3 regions of the Cytobacillus sp. FSL W7-1323 genome follow, and region 2 is predicted to be linked to each of the others. Evidence: a T-box and tRNA genes for the amino acid it is inferred to sense, from the RefSeq annotation. Region 2 holds a T-box; the other regions hold tRNA genes.
What was found. A T-box is a leader RNA that pairs with one kind of tRNA and senses whether it is charged. The one in region 2 lies ahead of proS (proline--tRNA ligase), so its partner is inferred to be a tRNA-Pro.

Region 1 (4,261 bases), 1.3 Mb from region 2:
ACTAGGGAGTATTTAGCCTTGGGAGATGGTCCTCCCTGCTTCCGACGGGATTTCTCGTGTCCCGCCGTACTCAGGATCCACTCTGGAGGGAACGAAGTTTCAACTACAGGGCTTTTACCTCCTATGGCGGGCCTTTCCAGACCTCTTCGTCTATCTCGTTCCTTTGTAACTCCGTATAGAATGTCCTACAACCCCAAGAGGCAAGCCTCTTGGTTTGGGCTAATCCCGTTTCGCTCGCCGCTACTCAGGGAATCGCGTTTGCTTTCTCTTCCTCCGGGTACTTAGATGTTTCAGTTCCCCGGGTCTGCCTTCCATACCCTATGTATTCAGGTATGGATCCTATCCCATAACGGATAGGGGGTTTCCCCATTCGGAAATCTCCGGATCAAAGCTTACTTACAGCTCCCCGAAGCATATCGGTGTTAGTCCCGTCCTTCATCGGCTCCTAGTGCCAAGGCATTCACCGTGCGCCCTTATTAACTTAACCATATGTTTGGGTTGCTTTCGCTTCCCTCACGGTTGTGTGTTTTAAAAAAGTTTAGTATCTCTACTCTATTATATAGAGAGAAAATAACTAAGGTGGCGATTACTCGGTAATCTTCTTCATTACATTATCTAGTTTTCAAAGAACGATTGAATTGAGAGATTATACTCTCAAAACTGAACGAACAGTCTAACATCAAGTTAATTCCGTATATTCCTTAGAAAGGAGGTGATCCAGCCGCACCTTCCGATACGGCTACCTTGTTACGACTTCACCCCAATCATCTGTCCCACCTTAGGCGGCTGGCTCCAAAAGGTTACCCCACCGACTTCGGGTGTTACAAACTCTCGTGGTGTGACGGGCGGTGTGTACAAGGCCCGGGAACGTATTCACCGCGGCATGCTGATCCGCGATTACTAGCGATTCCGGCTTCATGTAGGCGAGTTGCAGCCTACAATCCGAACTGAGAATGGTTTTATGGGATTGGCTAAACCTCGCGGTCTTGCAGCCCTTTGTACCATCCATTGTAGCACGTGTGTAGCCCAGGTCATAAGGGGCATGATGATTTGACGTCATCCCCACCTTCCTCCGGTTTGTCACCGGCAGTCACCTTAGAGTGCCCAACTAAATGCTGGCAACTAAGATCAAGGGTTGCGCTCGTTGCGGGACTTAACCCAACATCTCACGACACGAGCTGACGACAACCATGCACCACCTGTCACTCTGTCCCCCGAAGGGGAAAGTCCTATCTCTAGGATTGTCAGAGGATGTCAAGACCTGGTAAGGTTCTTCGCGTTGCTTCGAATTAAACCACATGCTCCACCGCTTGTGCGGGCCCCCGTCAATTCCTTTGAGTTTCAACCTTGCGGTCGTACTCCCCAGGCGGAGTGCTTAATGCGTTTGCTGCAGCACTAAAGGGCGGAAACCCTCTAACACTTAGCACTCATCGTTTACGGCGTGGACTACCAGGGTATCTAATCCTGTTTGCTCCCCACGCTTTCGCGCCTCAGCGTCAGTTACAGACCAGAAAGTCGCCTTCGCCACTGGTGTTCCTCCAAATCTCTACGCATTTCACCGCTACACTTGGAATTCCACTTTCCTCTTCTGCACTCAAGTTCCCCAGTTTCCAATGACCCTCCACGGTTGAGCCGTGGGCTTTCACATCAGACTTAAGGAACCGCCTGCGCGCGCTTTACGCCCAATAATTCCGGACAACGCTTGCCACCTACGTATTACCGCGGCTGCTGGCACGTAGTTAGCCGTGGCTTTCTGGTTAGGTACCGTCAAGGTACCGGCAGTTACTCCGATACTTGTTCTTCCCTAACAACAGAGTTTTACGATCCGAAAACCTTCATCACTCACGCGGCGTTGCTCCGTCAGACTTTCGTCCATTGCGGAAGATTCCCTACTGCTGCCTCCCGTAGGAGTCTGGGCCGTGTCTCAGTCCCAGTGTGGCCGATCACCCTCTCAGGTCGGCTACGCATCGTCGCCTTGGTGAGCCGTTACCTCACCAACTAGCTAATGCGCCGCGGGCCCATCTGTAAGTGATAGCAGAACCATCTTTCAATCTAATTATATGTATAAATAGATATTATCCGGTATTAGCCCCGGTTTCCCGGAGTTATCCCAGTCTTACAGGCAGGTTGCCCACGTGTTACTCACCCGTCCGCCGCTAATCTTTGGGAGCAAGCTCCCTCAGATTCGCTCGACTTGCATGTATTAGGCACGCCGCCAGCGTTCGTCCTGAGCCAGGATCAAACTCTCCAATAAAGTGTTTGATTAGCTCATTTGCACCTATGGTGCTTTGTTGCTGATAAATCAGCTTTTTTTAGAATTACGCTTGACGTTTTACGTTCGTTCAGTTTTCAAAGAACAATCTTTTTGGTAATGGAGCGGGTGAAGGGAATCGAACCCTCATCATCAGCTTGGAAGGCTGAGGTTTTACCACTAAACTACACCCGCATTTAATTAATTTGTTGGTTTTGCATGGTCGGGAAGACAGGATTCGAACCTGCGACCCCTTGGTCCCAAACCAAGTGCTCTACCAAGCTGAGCTACTTCCCGTAAGTATATGGCGCGCCCGAGAGGAGTCGAACCCCTAACCTTTTGATCCGTAGTCAAACGCTCTATCCAATTGAGCTACGGGCGCCTTGAAGCAACTCTATTATAATATCATACTAATTTTAATGAGTCAAGTATTTTTTTAAATCTTTTTGGTGCGGCCGAGAGGACTTGAACCTCCACGGGTTATTCACCCACTAGGCCCTCAACCTAGCGCGTCTGCCATTCCGCCACGACCGCATAAATTGTTTAAGATGAGCCATGAAGGACTCGAACCTTCGACCCTCTGATTAAAAGTCAGATGCTCTACCAACTGAGCTAATGGCTCATAAAAATGGCTGGGCTAGCAGGGATCGAACCTGCGAATGACGGAATCAAAATCCGTTGCCTTACCGCTTGGCTATAGCCCATTATTAAGATATGGCGGTCCGGACGGGACTCGAACCCGCGACCTCCTGCGTGACAGGCAGGCATTCTAACCAACTGAACTACCGGACCTAACCTTTAAAAAGATGACCCCTACGGGATTCGAACCCGTGTTACCGCCGTGAAAGGGCGGTGTCTTAACCGCTTGACCAAGGGGCCATAACATAAAAAAAGAAAAACAAATATGTATATAAGAATGGCGGAGAAGGAGGGATTTGAACCCTCGCGCCAGTTGCCCGACCTACACCCTTAGCAGGGGCGCCTCTTCAGCCACTTGAGTACTTCTCCAAAATGGCTCCGCAGGTAGGATTCGAACCTACGACCGTTCGGTTAACAGCCGAATGCTCTACCACTGAGCTACTGCGGAATATGTTAAAAGAGAATATGTAGTCAACAAGCACTGCCTTATCGACTCTTTAAATTATAATTACCACCATGTAAAAAGTCAAGCATGAATTTCAATTATTTTTATCAGTAGATATTAACACTAATTTGCCCATACATTGGCCACATCTATACTTGTTTGTGTTTATTCGACGTTTCCTTCTATAGAGTTGATTGCACTGGTTGCATTTATACATAATGTAAGAAACTTTCTGAGGTAAAGACGAACAATGCCTTGGTGCACCTACTTTAGCCATTAGCCTCCGAAAATCACTATCTCGATGTTGATAGCCTGCCCCAGCCAAATGCAGATGGTAATGACATAGTTCATGTTTAATAATACCAACTAATTCTTCCATTCCTAGATGCTGATAATATGTCGGATTAATTTCAATGCGGTGATCAGACAGCATATATCGTCCTCCGGTTGTTCTTAATCTACTATTGAATTTCGCTGTATGACGAAAAGGAAGATCGAACCACCTCAAAGATACTTCTTCAACTAACCTTTGTAATTCCTTATCACTCATTTCTTCACTCCTTTCAAGGATAAAATTAGCACGTGACAACCTATAAGCGCATACAATTGATATACATTAGCATAGCATAAAGGACCGTGGAAAGTGAGAGAAAGGAGGCTATTCCATGCCTGTTTGGTTACAGAACCAAATGAAACGTGCTTTCTTAGAGAAGGACCGTTATCAAATCAAATTATTGAATCAATGCTGGTACTTTTATAGAAAGAAGCATTGTTCTGGTACGTAGGAAACTCCTTCTCAAACCCACAATGATTTACATAAAAAGCCGTTGGAAAAATCCCACGGCTTTTTATGCTTATTTATTGACCTTGTTGGAGCATGGTTAACGCCACTCTGCCTTTTTGTTGATCAACCGAATCGACCCATA
Region 2 (4,261 bases):
CTATTAATGACGCTAGAAGCCTTTATTTTAAATGATAGCAATGTAAATGACGCTGCTAAGATACTACATGTTCACGTTAATACATTAAATTATCGTTTGAAGAGAATTACTGAACTCACTCATGTGAACTTTAAAAGTACACATGAGAAATTTTCCTTGTATTTAGAACTGCAAATCCGCAAATACATAGAAAAAAAGCATCGTTTGTGAAATTACACAAATGATGCTTTTTCATTTTTCAAATATAAACAAAGTCATTTCAACATTCTATTATTATACTGACAATAGGGAAACATAAAATTGTCATTTATTATTTGACAATTTATTCTATGCAATTTATTCATACTTAAAAATTAATATAATAAATGGAAGGGGCCAAAAGGATATGATTATCGGCGTACCTAAAGAAATTAAAAACAACGAGAACCGTGTAGCAATGACACCAGCGGGGGTAGATGCATTAGTAAAAGCTGGACATGAAGTACTTATTGAAACGACTGCAGGACTCGGAAGTGGATTTCAAGATCAAGATTACGAGTTAACAGGCGCGAAAATCGTAGGCACGGCAAAAGAAGCATGGGCAGCGGAGATGGTAATGAAGGTAAAAGAACCGCTACCAACTGAATATGACTATTTCCGTAAAGGCCTAGTATTGTTTACTTATTTGCATTTAGCAGCAGAACCAGAATTGGCAGATGCGCTAGTGAAAAGCGGAGTAACGGCTATTGCATATGAAACGGTTGAGGTGAACCGTACACTTCCATTACTAACACCAATGAGTGAAGTTGCTGGTAGAATGGCAACACAAGTTGGAGCGCAATTCTTACAAAAAACAAACGGCGGCCAAGGAATATTACTTGCGGGTGTACCAGGTGTATCAAGAGGAAAAGTGACGATTATTGGTGGGGGCGTTGTGGGTATTAATGCTGCGAAAATGGCCATCGGTCTTGGTGCAGATGTAACAATCATTGATTTAAGCCCTGAAAGACTTCGTCAACTTGATGATATTTTCGGTAATAGTATTCAAACATTAATGTCTAATCCATTAAATATTGCTGAATCTGTAAAAGAAGCTGACCTTGTAATTGGTGCTGTACTCATTCCAGGAGCAAAAGCGCCAAAATTAGTAACAGAAGAAATGATTCAAACGATGAAACCTGGTGCAGTCGTTATCGACGTTGCGGTTGACCAAGGTGGTATTCTTGAAACGGTTGATCATGTAACTACACATGATGATCCAACATATATTAAACATGGTGTTGTGCATTATGCTGTGGCAAACATGCCAGGTGCCGTGCCAAGAACATCAACAATCGCATTAACGAATGTAACAATTCCTTATGCATTACAAATAGCGACTAAAGGTGCACATCTAGCTGTTGAACAAAACCCAGCATTGAAATTAGGGGTAAACGTAGTAAATGGGCATGTAACGTATGAAGCAGTCGCAAGGGACTTAGGTTATGATTATGTTCAAGTCGATGCAGCATTCGCAAATGAAGAAATAACAAACTAATGATACTTTCTCCTACCTCTTAATAGGGGTAGGTTTTTTTACTTTTTGGATGATATATTAGACGATGTATGAATTTGTAGGAGTAGTTCAGTTGATACTAAATCATGTTGAACGCGATTTTCTTATAGCCTTCATTTAGTATTCTTTGCTATGATGGTTAACGTATCTTCAGGAGCCCCTTTACCATTCAAGGATTTAATAGGGCTGTATTTTTCTAGTTACACATATAGGGGATAATCGAATTCCTTCAAAATATTAAAATAGAAAAATGGATTGTATTCTTTGTACGGAAAGGTTTATCTTTTCACATTCTGTTATTGATCATCTTATTTTTTTGCCTCTTCTTGTGTACCAATTAGTCTAGTAATAGAAAAAAGGTCACTTGAGAGGGCTAAAAAGAGAAGTAAAAAGCCATTAGACCAAGAGCCTTCAATCAAAATTTGACATTTTTCATTAAACTCTATATAATCTTCAAAAAATAGTTAATCGTTGATGAGGAATAGTAAGTTTTCATCATTATTTTCAGAGAAGGTATCCGTTTGTGCTGTAAGATATCTATTAATGAAAAGCTGAACCTGCCCTCTGAGTACATATTCTTTAGAATATGCGGTTTACTTGTTGAACCGTTATCAATAAGAGTGCAAAGCTTTGCTTTGAAATAGGGTGGTACCACCAGTCATTGGGTCCCTATTTGAAAGCAGGGCTTTTTTGTGTCTTTGAAAGAATAAAAATTAAAAATGAGGTGTCAATATGGGTAAGCAGTTTGTGAAAGAAATAACATCAATGAATGAAGATTTTCCACAATGGTATACAGATGTCGTAAAGAAAGCTGATTTAGTCGATTATTCGAGTGTGAGAGGTTCAATGATTATTCGTCCATATGGTTACGCCCTTTGGGAGAACATTAAATCAGCACTTGATCAAAAGATAAAAGAAACTGGGCATGAAAATGTTTATATGCCTCTATTTATACCTGAGAGCCTTCTTCAGAAAGAAAAAGATCATATTGAAGGATTTGCCCCAGAAGTCGCTTGGGTAACTCATGGTGGGGAAGATGAGCTTGCTGAGAGACTTTGTGTGCGCCCGACATCAGAAGTACTATTCGGAGAACATTATAAAAATATTATTCACTCTTATCGTGATTTACCAAAGCTTTATAATCAATGGTCAAATGTTGTTCGATGGGAGAAAACAACAAGACCATTTTTACGAACGTTGGAGTTTTTATGGCAAGAGGGCCATACTTGTCATGCGACGGATGAAGAAGCGTTAGAAGAAACAGTAAAGATGCTAGAAGTCTATGCAGATATTTGTGAAAATCTTTTAGCTATCCCTGTTGTTAAAGGCAAGAAAACGGAAAAAGAAAAGTTTGCTGGCGCTAAATTAACTTATACAATTGAAAGTTTAATGCATGATGGTAAAGCGCTACAATCAGGGACATCTCATCATTTAGGAGATGGCTTTGCAAAGGCATTTGGGATTCAATTTACCGACCAAGATGGAAAAGAGCAGTATGTGCAGCAAACTTCTTGGGGATTCACAACCAGAATTATCGGTGCGATGATTATGGTCCACGGTGATGACAGAGGTTTAGTAATTCCGCCAAAGGTTGCCCCAAAGCAGGTAATGATTGTTCCTATTGCGCAACATAAGGGTGGCGTATTAGATTTTGCCTATGATTTAAAAGAAAGACTAAGTAAAGTAGCGCGCGTAGATATTGATGCAAGTGATAAAAAGCCAGGTTGGAAATTTAATGAATATGAAATGAAGGGTGTGCCCATTCGCTTAGAAGTAGGTCCTAAAGATATTGAAAAGGGCCAAGTCGTACTTGCAAGAAGAGATACAGGGGAGAAAATGGTCACTCCATTAGAAAATCTAGAAGAAACAATTGTTCAACTCTTAGAAAAGGTTCAAACTTCACTTTATCATAAGGCAAAAGAACATCGCAACGAACATACGTATGAAGCATATACTTATGAAGAGTTTAAGCAGATATTTAATGAAAAACAAGGATTCGTCAAAGCGATGTGGTGTGGCAATCAAGCATGCGAAGAGAAAATAAAAGAAGACACAAGTGTGACTTCCCGATGTATGCCATTTGATGAAACGGCGATTGCTAAAGCGTGTGTTTGCTGTAAAGAAGAAGCACAGCATCTTGTCTATTGGGCTAAAGCTTATTAAGAAAAAAATTTTATTGACCCATATCTTTTTTTCACTTATAGCCGTTTAAGTAATAGAAAGTGTGAAGGGGTGAAGGAAACAATGCAGAAGGAGCAGATGGTAAGCCGGTCAGCAACGTTAGATTTGATTGCGAAAAAGTATTATCGAGACTTAGTAAGCTATTGCACCTTTCTTTGCCAAAATGAGTGGGATGGAGAGGACATAGCGCAAGAAACCATCTTGAAGGCAATGAAGTATAACGAGGCTAAATTAACACGAGCTTTGTTAAAGAAAATTGCTTATCATCAATGGATCGATGTGGTTAGAAAAAAGAAAAAAGAGCAATTAACAGAAAATCATGTTGATATCGAAACAAGAAATCATCATTTGACAGAAACAATTGAATTATTATTAGAGAAATTAACTGTGCAACAGGCGCTAGCTTTTTCATTAAAAGAAGCGTTTTTATTTAAGAATAGTGAAATTGCAGAGATGTTAAATATGAAAGAAGCCTCTGTTAAGAGTTTATTGCATCGAGCAAGAAGACGTTTAGGAACAGATATGAAAGAATTAAATCAGCAATGG
Region 3 (4,261 bases), 140 kb from region 2:
AACACAGGTCTCTGCGAAGCCGCAAGGCGAAGTATAGGGGCTGACGCCTGCCCGGTGCTGGAAGGTTAAGAGGAGAGGTTAGCTCACGCGAAGCTTTGAATCGAAGCCCCAGTAAACGGCGGCCGTAACTATAACGGTCCTAAGGTAGCGAAATTCCTTGTCGGGTAAGTTCCGACCCGCACGAAAGGCGTAACGATCTGGGCACTGTCTCAACGAGAGACTCGGTGAAATTATAGTACCTGTGAAGATGCAGGTTACCCGCGACAGGACGGAAAGACCCCGTGGAGCTTTACTGTAGCCTGATATTGAATTTTGGTACAGCTTGTACAGGATAGGTAGGAGCCTTAGAAGCCGGAGCGCTAGCTTCGGTGGAGGCGTCGGTGGGATACTACCCTGGCTGTATTGAAATTCTAACCCACATCCCTTATCGGGATGGGAGACAGTGTCAGGTGGGCAGTTTGACTGGGGCGGTCGCCTCCTAAAGAGTAACGGAGGCGCCCAAAGGTTCCCTCAGAATGGTTGGAAATCATTCGTAGAGTGTAAAGGCACAAGGGAGCTTGACTGCGAGACCTACAAGTCGAGCAGGGACGAAAGTCGGGCTTAGTGATCCGGTGGTTCCGCATGGAAGGGCCATCGCTCAACGGATAAAAGCTACCCCGGGGATAACAGGCTTATCTCCCCCAAGAGTCCACATCGACGGGGAGGTTTGGCACCTCGATGTCGGCTCATCGCATCCTGGGGCTGTAGTCGGTCCCAAGGGTTGGGCTGTTCGCCCATTAAAGCGGTACGCGAGCTGGGTTCAGAACGTCGTGAGACAGTTCGGTCCCTATCCGTCGTGGGCGCAGGAAATTTGAGAGGAGCTGTCCTTAGTACGAGAGGACCGGGATGGACGCACCGCTGGTGTACCAGTTGTCTTGCCAAAGGCATCGCTGGGTAGCTATGTGCGGAAGGGATAAGTGCTGAAAGCATCTAAGCATGAAGCCCCCCTCGAGATGAGATTTCCCATAGCGCAAGCTAGTAAGATCCCTGAAAGATGATCAGGTTGATAGGTTAGAGGTGGAAGTGTGGCGACACATGTAGCTGACTAATACTAATCGATCGAGGACTTAACCAAAAACGAAAAGCGAAAGCGCCTTGCACAGGTGCGACAAGCATAAGACAGATTTGACAGGAGGTTGTTCTTTAACCTCATGACAAATTTGACTTATGACCTCGAGCACCTAGGCGCTGTAGCTGGACAATACGAAATGCGGGCGGCTCCAAGCCGCCGCAGCTAGACAGCACTACGTAAGTAGTCGCATCAGCAACGCATAGGCGATTACTCATAAATATCTTCTTCAACATTACCTAGTTTTTAGAGAATGATTTAAAATTTCTCTTGAAAATTTTATTAAAGACGTTATAATAATATATGTCTTTAAAAAGTCCGGTGGCGATAGCGAGAAGGTCACACCCGTTCCCATACCGAACACGGAAGTTAAGCTTCTAAAGCGCCGATGGTAGTTAGGGGCTGTCCCCTTGTGAGAGTAGGACGTTGCCGGGCATACATATTGGAGGATTAGCTCAGCTGGGAGAGCATCTGCCTTACAAGCAGAGGGTCGGCGGTTCGATCCCGTCATCCTCCACCATTTTTTGTGTGTATTTGCCGGCCTAGCTCAATTGGTAGAGCAACTGACTTGTAATCAGTAGGTTGGGGGTTCAAGTCCTCTGGCCGGCACCACTCGTGCTTTGTACGAGCCATTAGCTCAGTTGGTAGAGCATCTGACTTTTAATCAGAGGGTCGAAGGTTCGAGTCCTTCATGGCTCACCATTTGATCATTTTAATATGCGGGTGTGGCGGAATTGGCAGACGCACCAGACTTAGGATCTGGCGCCGCAAGGCGTGGGGGTTCGACTCCCTTCACCCGCACCATTTTTCATTTTAAATATTTGCGGAAGTAGTTCAGTGGTAGAACATCACCTTGCCAAGGTGAGGGTCGCGGGTTCGAATCCCGTCTTCCGCTCCAATATGTGCCGGGGTGGCGGAACTGGCAGACGCACAGGACTTAAAATCCTGCGGTAGGTGACTACCGTACCGGTTCGATTCCGGTCCTCGGCACCATTCTTTTTAAAATTAAGCGCCCGTAGCTCAATTGGATAGAGCGTTTGACTACGGATCAAAAGGTTAGGGGTTCGACTCCTCTCGGGCGCGTTTTGTATCGGGAAGTAGCTCAGCTTGGTAGAGCACTTGGTTTGGGACCAAGGGGTCGCAGGTTCGAATCCTGTCTTCCCGACCACTAGATATACATATATATTTTTAGGGGCCTTAGCTCAGCTGGGAGAGCGCCTGCTTTGCACGCAGGAGGTCAGCGGTTCGATCCCGCTAGGCTCCACCAATTAATTTTATACAATATATTCTATGGCGGTGTAGCTCAGCTGGCTAGAGCGTACGGTTCATACCCGTGAGGTCGGGGGTTCGATCCCCTCCGCCGCTACCATAGATAGAATGATGGACCTTTAGCTCAGCTGGTTAGAGCAGACGGCTCATAACCGTCCGGTCGTAGGTTCGAGTCCTACAAGGTCCACCATTATTCGGAGGAATACCCAAGTCTGGCTGAAGGGATCGGTCTTGAAAACCGACAGGGGTGTTAAAGCCCGCGGGGGTTCGAATCCCTCTTCCTCCGCCATTCATATTATTATCGCGGGGTGGAGCAGTCCGGTAGCTCGTCGGGCTCATAACCCGAAGGTCGCAGGTTCAAATCCTGCCCCCGCAATCTGGTCCGGTAGTTCAGTTGGTTAGAATGCCTGCCTGTCACGCAGGAGGTCGCGGGTTCGAGTCCCGTCCGGACCGCCATTTACATATTTATTATTTTGGCTCAGTAGCTCAGTCGGTAGAGCAAAGGACTGAAAATCCTTGTGTCGGCGGTTCGATTCCGTCCTGAGCCATCTTTTATGGCGGTTGTGGCGAAGTGGTTAACGCATCGGATTGTGGTTCCGACATTCGTGGGTTCGATTCCCATCAGCCGCCCCATTGCGGGTGTAGTTTAGTGGTAAAACCTCAGCCTTCCAAGCTGATGATGAGGGTTCGATTCCCTTCACCCGCTTAAATAGGGGCCTATAGCTCAGCTGGTTAGAGCGCACGCCTGATAAGCGTGAGGTCGATGGTTCGAGTCCATTTAGGCCCACCATTTATATTATTCCGCAGTAGCTCAGTGGTAGAGCATTCGGCTGTTAACCGAACGGTCGTAGGTTCGAATCCTACCTGCGGAGCCATATGGAGAAGTACTCAAGTGGCTGAAGAGGCGCCCCTGCTAAGGGTGTAGGTCGGGCAACCGGCGCGAGGGTTCAAATCCCTCCTTCTCCGCCAGTTGGCCCCTTGGTCAAGCGGTTAAGACACCGCCCTTTCACGGCGGTAACACGGGTTCGAATCCCGTAGGGGTCATAAAAAAGAAGCTGTCAACATAAGTTGACAGCTTCTTTTTTATGTGGCTAACACTTTTTGGATGTTATATTATCTGTCATTAGATGTCAAAATAATTTGAAAAATAACAAGGGATTTTTATACTTAAGACGAATTATTTAAGAAAGAGTAATGTAATACAAGGAGTGGAATGAATTAAGATGAATACAACTGCATACCCCACTGAATTCGAAATGCACTTGTTTCATGAAGGAAGCTTATTTAAGGCATACGAACTGTTTGGATCACACCGTCATAAAGAAGGAGATAATTGGGTTACTTCCTTTACTATCTATGCTCCACATGCCACCTCAATATCATTAGTTGGTTCTTTTAATCATTGGAATGGCGAAGGTTTTTCATTAGATAAAGTAAATAAAGAGGGGATATGGAGAATTCAGCTAGATGGAGATTTAACAGGAGAAATTTATAAATATGCAATTAAGAACAAGGATGAACAAACTTTTTTAAAGGCTGATCCTTTTGCTTTTTGTTCAGAATTACGGCCTAGTACTGCTTCGATTGTTTATTCCTTAGAAGGTTACAAATGGAAGGACCAAGGCTGGCAAAAGGAAAAACAACAAAGGAAAGCATTTTCAGAACCTATGATGATATATGAGATGCACTTAGGTACATGGAAAAAGAGGAATGGCCTTTTATTGACATACAGTGAACTAGCAGAAGAAATCATTCCTTACGTAAAGGAGCATGGTTTTACACATATTGAATTGATGCCTATAATTGAACACCCTTATGATCGTTCATGGGGGTATCAAGGAACAGGCTATTATTCGGCTACTAGTAGATATGGTGAACCAAAAG

Region 1: it encodes a tRNA-Pro, which carries the amino acid that the T-box ahead of proS (proline--tRNA ligase) is inferred to sense. The anticodon was not compared.
Region 3: it encodes a tRNA-Pro, which carries the amino acid that the T-box ahead of proS (proline--tRNA ligase) is inferred to sense. The anticodon was not compared.

What each region holds. Positions count from the first base shown of each region.
Region 1 is NZ_CP151998.1:458,960-463,220, reverse strand. It holds rRNA gene MKX67_RS02500 (23S ribosomal RNA) at 1-487, opposite strand, end outside; rRNA gene MKX67_RS02495 (16S ribosomal RNA) at 706-2,254, opposite strand; tRNA gene MKX67_RS02490 (tRNA-Gly) at 2,373-2,446, opposite strand; tRNA gene MKX67_RS02485 (tRNA-Pro) at 2,472-2,548, opposite strand; tRNA gene MKX67_RS02480 (tRNA-Arg) at 2,557-2,633, opposite strand; tRNA gene MKX67_RS02475 (tRNA-Leu) at 2,699-2,785, opposite strand; tRNA gene MKX67_RS02470 (tRNA-Lys) at 2,801-2,873, opposite strand; tRNA gene MKX67_RS02465 (tRNA-Gln) at 2,881-2,955, opposite strand; tRNA gene MKX67_RS02460 (tRNA-Asp) at 2,967-3,043, opposite strand; tRNA gene MKX67_RS02455 (tRNA-Glu) at 3,059-3,130, opposite strand; tRNA gene MKX67_RS02450 (tRNA-Ser) at 3,169-3,259, opposite strand; tRNA gene MKX67_RS02445 (tRNA-Asn) at 3,264-3,338, opposite strand; gene MKX67_RS02440 (SprT family protein) at 3,430-3,885, opposite strand; gene cmpA (cortex morphogenetic protein CmpA) at 4,001-4,120, shown strand; gene MKX67_RS02430 (Tex family protein) at 4,194-4,261, opposite strand, start outside.
Region 2 is NZ_CP151998.1:3,740,105-3,744,365, reverse strand. It holds gene MKX67_RS19010 (helix-turn-helix domain-containing protein) at 1-210, shown strand, start outside; gene ald (alanine dehydrogenase) at 386-1,516, shown strand; T-box leader at 1,997-2,208, shown strand; gene proS (proline--tRNA ligase) at 2,267-3,697, shown strand; gene MKX67_RS18995 (sigma-70 family RNA polymerase sigma factor) at 3,779-4,261, shown strand, end outside.
Region 3 is NZ_CP151998.1:3,603,770-3,608,030, reverse strand. It holds rRNA gene MKX67_RS18195 (23S ribosomal RNA) at 1-1,114, shown strand, start outside; rRNA gene rrf (5S ribosomal RNA) at 1,426-1,543, shown strand; tRNA gene MKX67_RS18185 (tRNA-Val) at 1,553-1,628, shown strand; tRNA gene MKX67_RS18180 (tRNA-Thr) at 1,645-1,720, shown strand; tRNA gene MKX67_RS18175 (tRNA-Lys) at 1,735-1,810, shown strand; tRNA gene MKX67_RS18170 (tRNA-Leu) at 1,828-1,912, shown strand; tRNA gene MKX67_RS18165 (tRNA-Gly) at 1,932-2,006, shown strand; tRNA gene MKX67_RS18160 (tRNA-Leu) at 2,013-2,101, shown strand; tRNA gene MKX67_RS18155 (tRNA-Arg) at 2,118-2,191, shown strand; tRNA gene MKX67_RS18150 (tRNA-Pro) at 2,200-2,276, shown strand; tRNA gene MKX67_RS18145 (tRNA-Ala) at 2,300-2,375, shown strand; tRNA gene MKX67_RS18140 (tRNA-Met) at 2,401-2,477, shown strand; tRNA gene MKX67_RS18135 (tRNA-Ile) at 2,491-2,567, shown strand; tRNA gene MKX67_RS18130 (tRNA-Ser) at 2,574-2,666, shown strand; tRNA gene MKX67_RS18125 (tRNA-Met) at 2,680-2,753, shown strand; tRNA gene MKX67_RS18120 (tRNA-Asp) at 2,757-2,833, shown strand; tRNA gene MKX67_RS18115 (tRNA-Phe) at 2,853-2,925, shown strand; tRNA gene MKX67_RS18110 (tRNA-His) at 2,935-3,010, shown strand; tRNA gene MKX67_RS18105 (tRNA-Gly) at 3,013-3,083, shown strand; tRNA gene MKX67_RS18100 (tRNA-Ile) at 3,091-3,167, shown strand; tRNA gene MKX67_RS18095 (tRNA-Asn) at 3,178-3,252, shown strand; tRNA gene MKX67_RS18090 (tRNA-Ser) at 3,256-3,346, shown strand; tRNA gene MKX67_RS18085 (tRNA-Glu) at 3,350-3,421, shown strand; gene glgB (1,4-alpha-glucan branching enzyme) at 3,601-4,261, shown strand, end outside.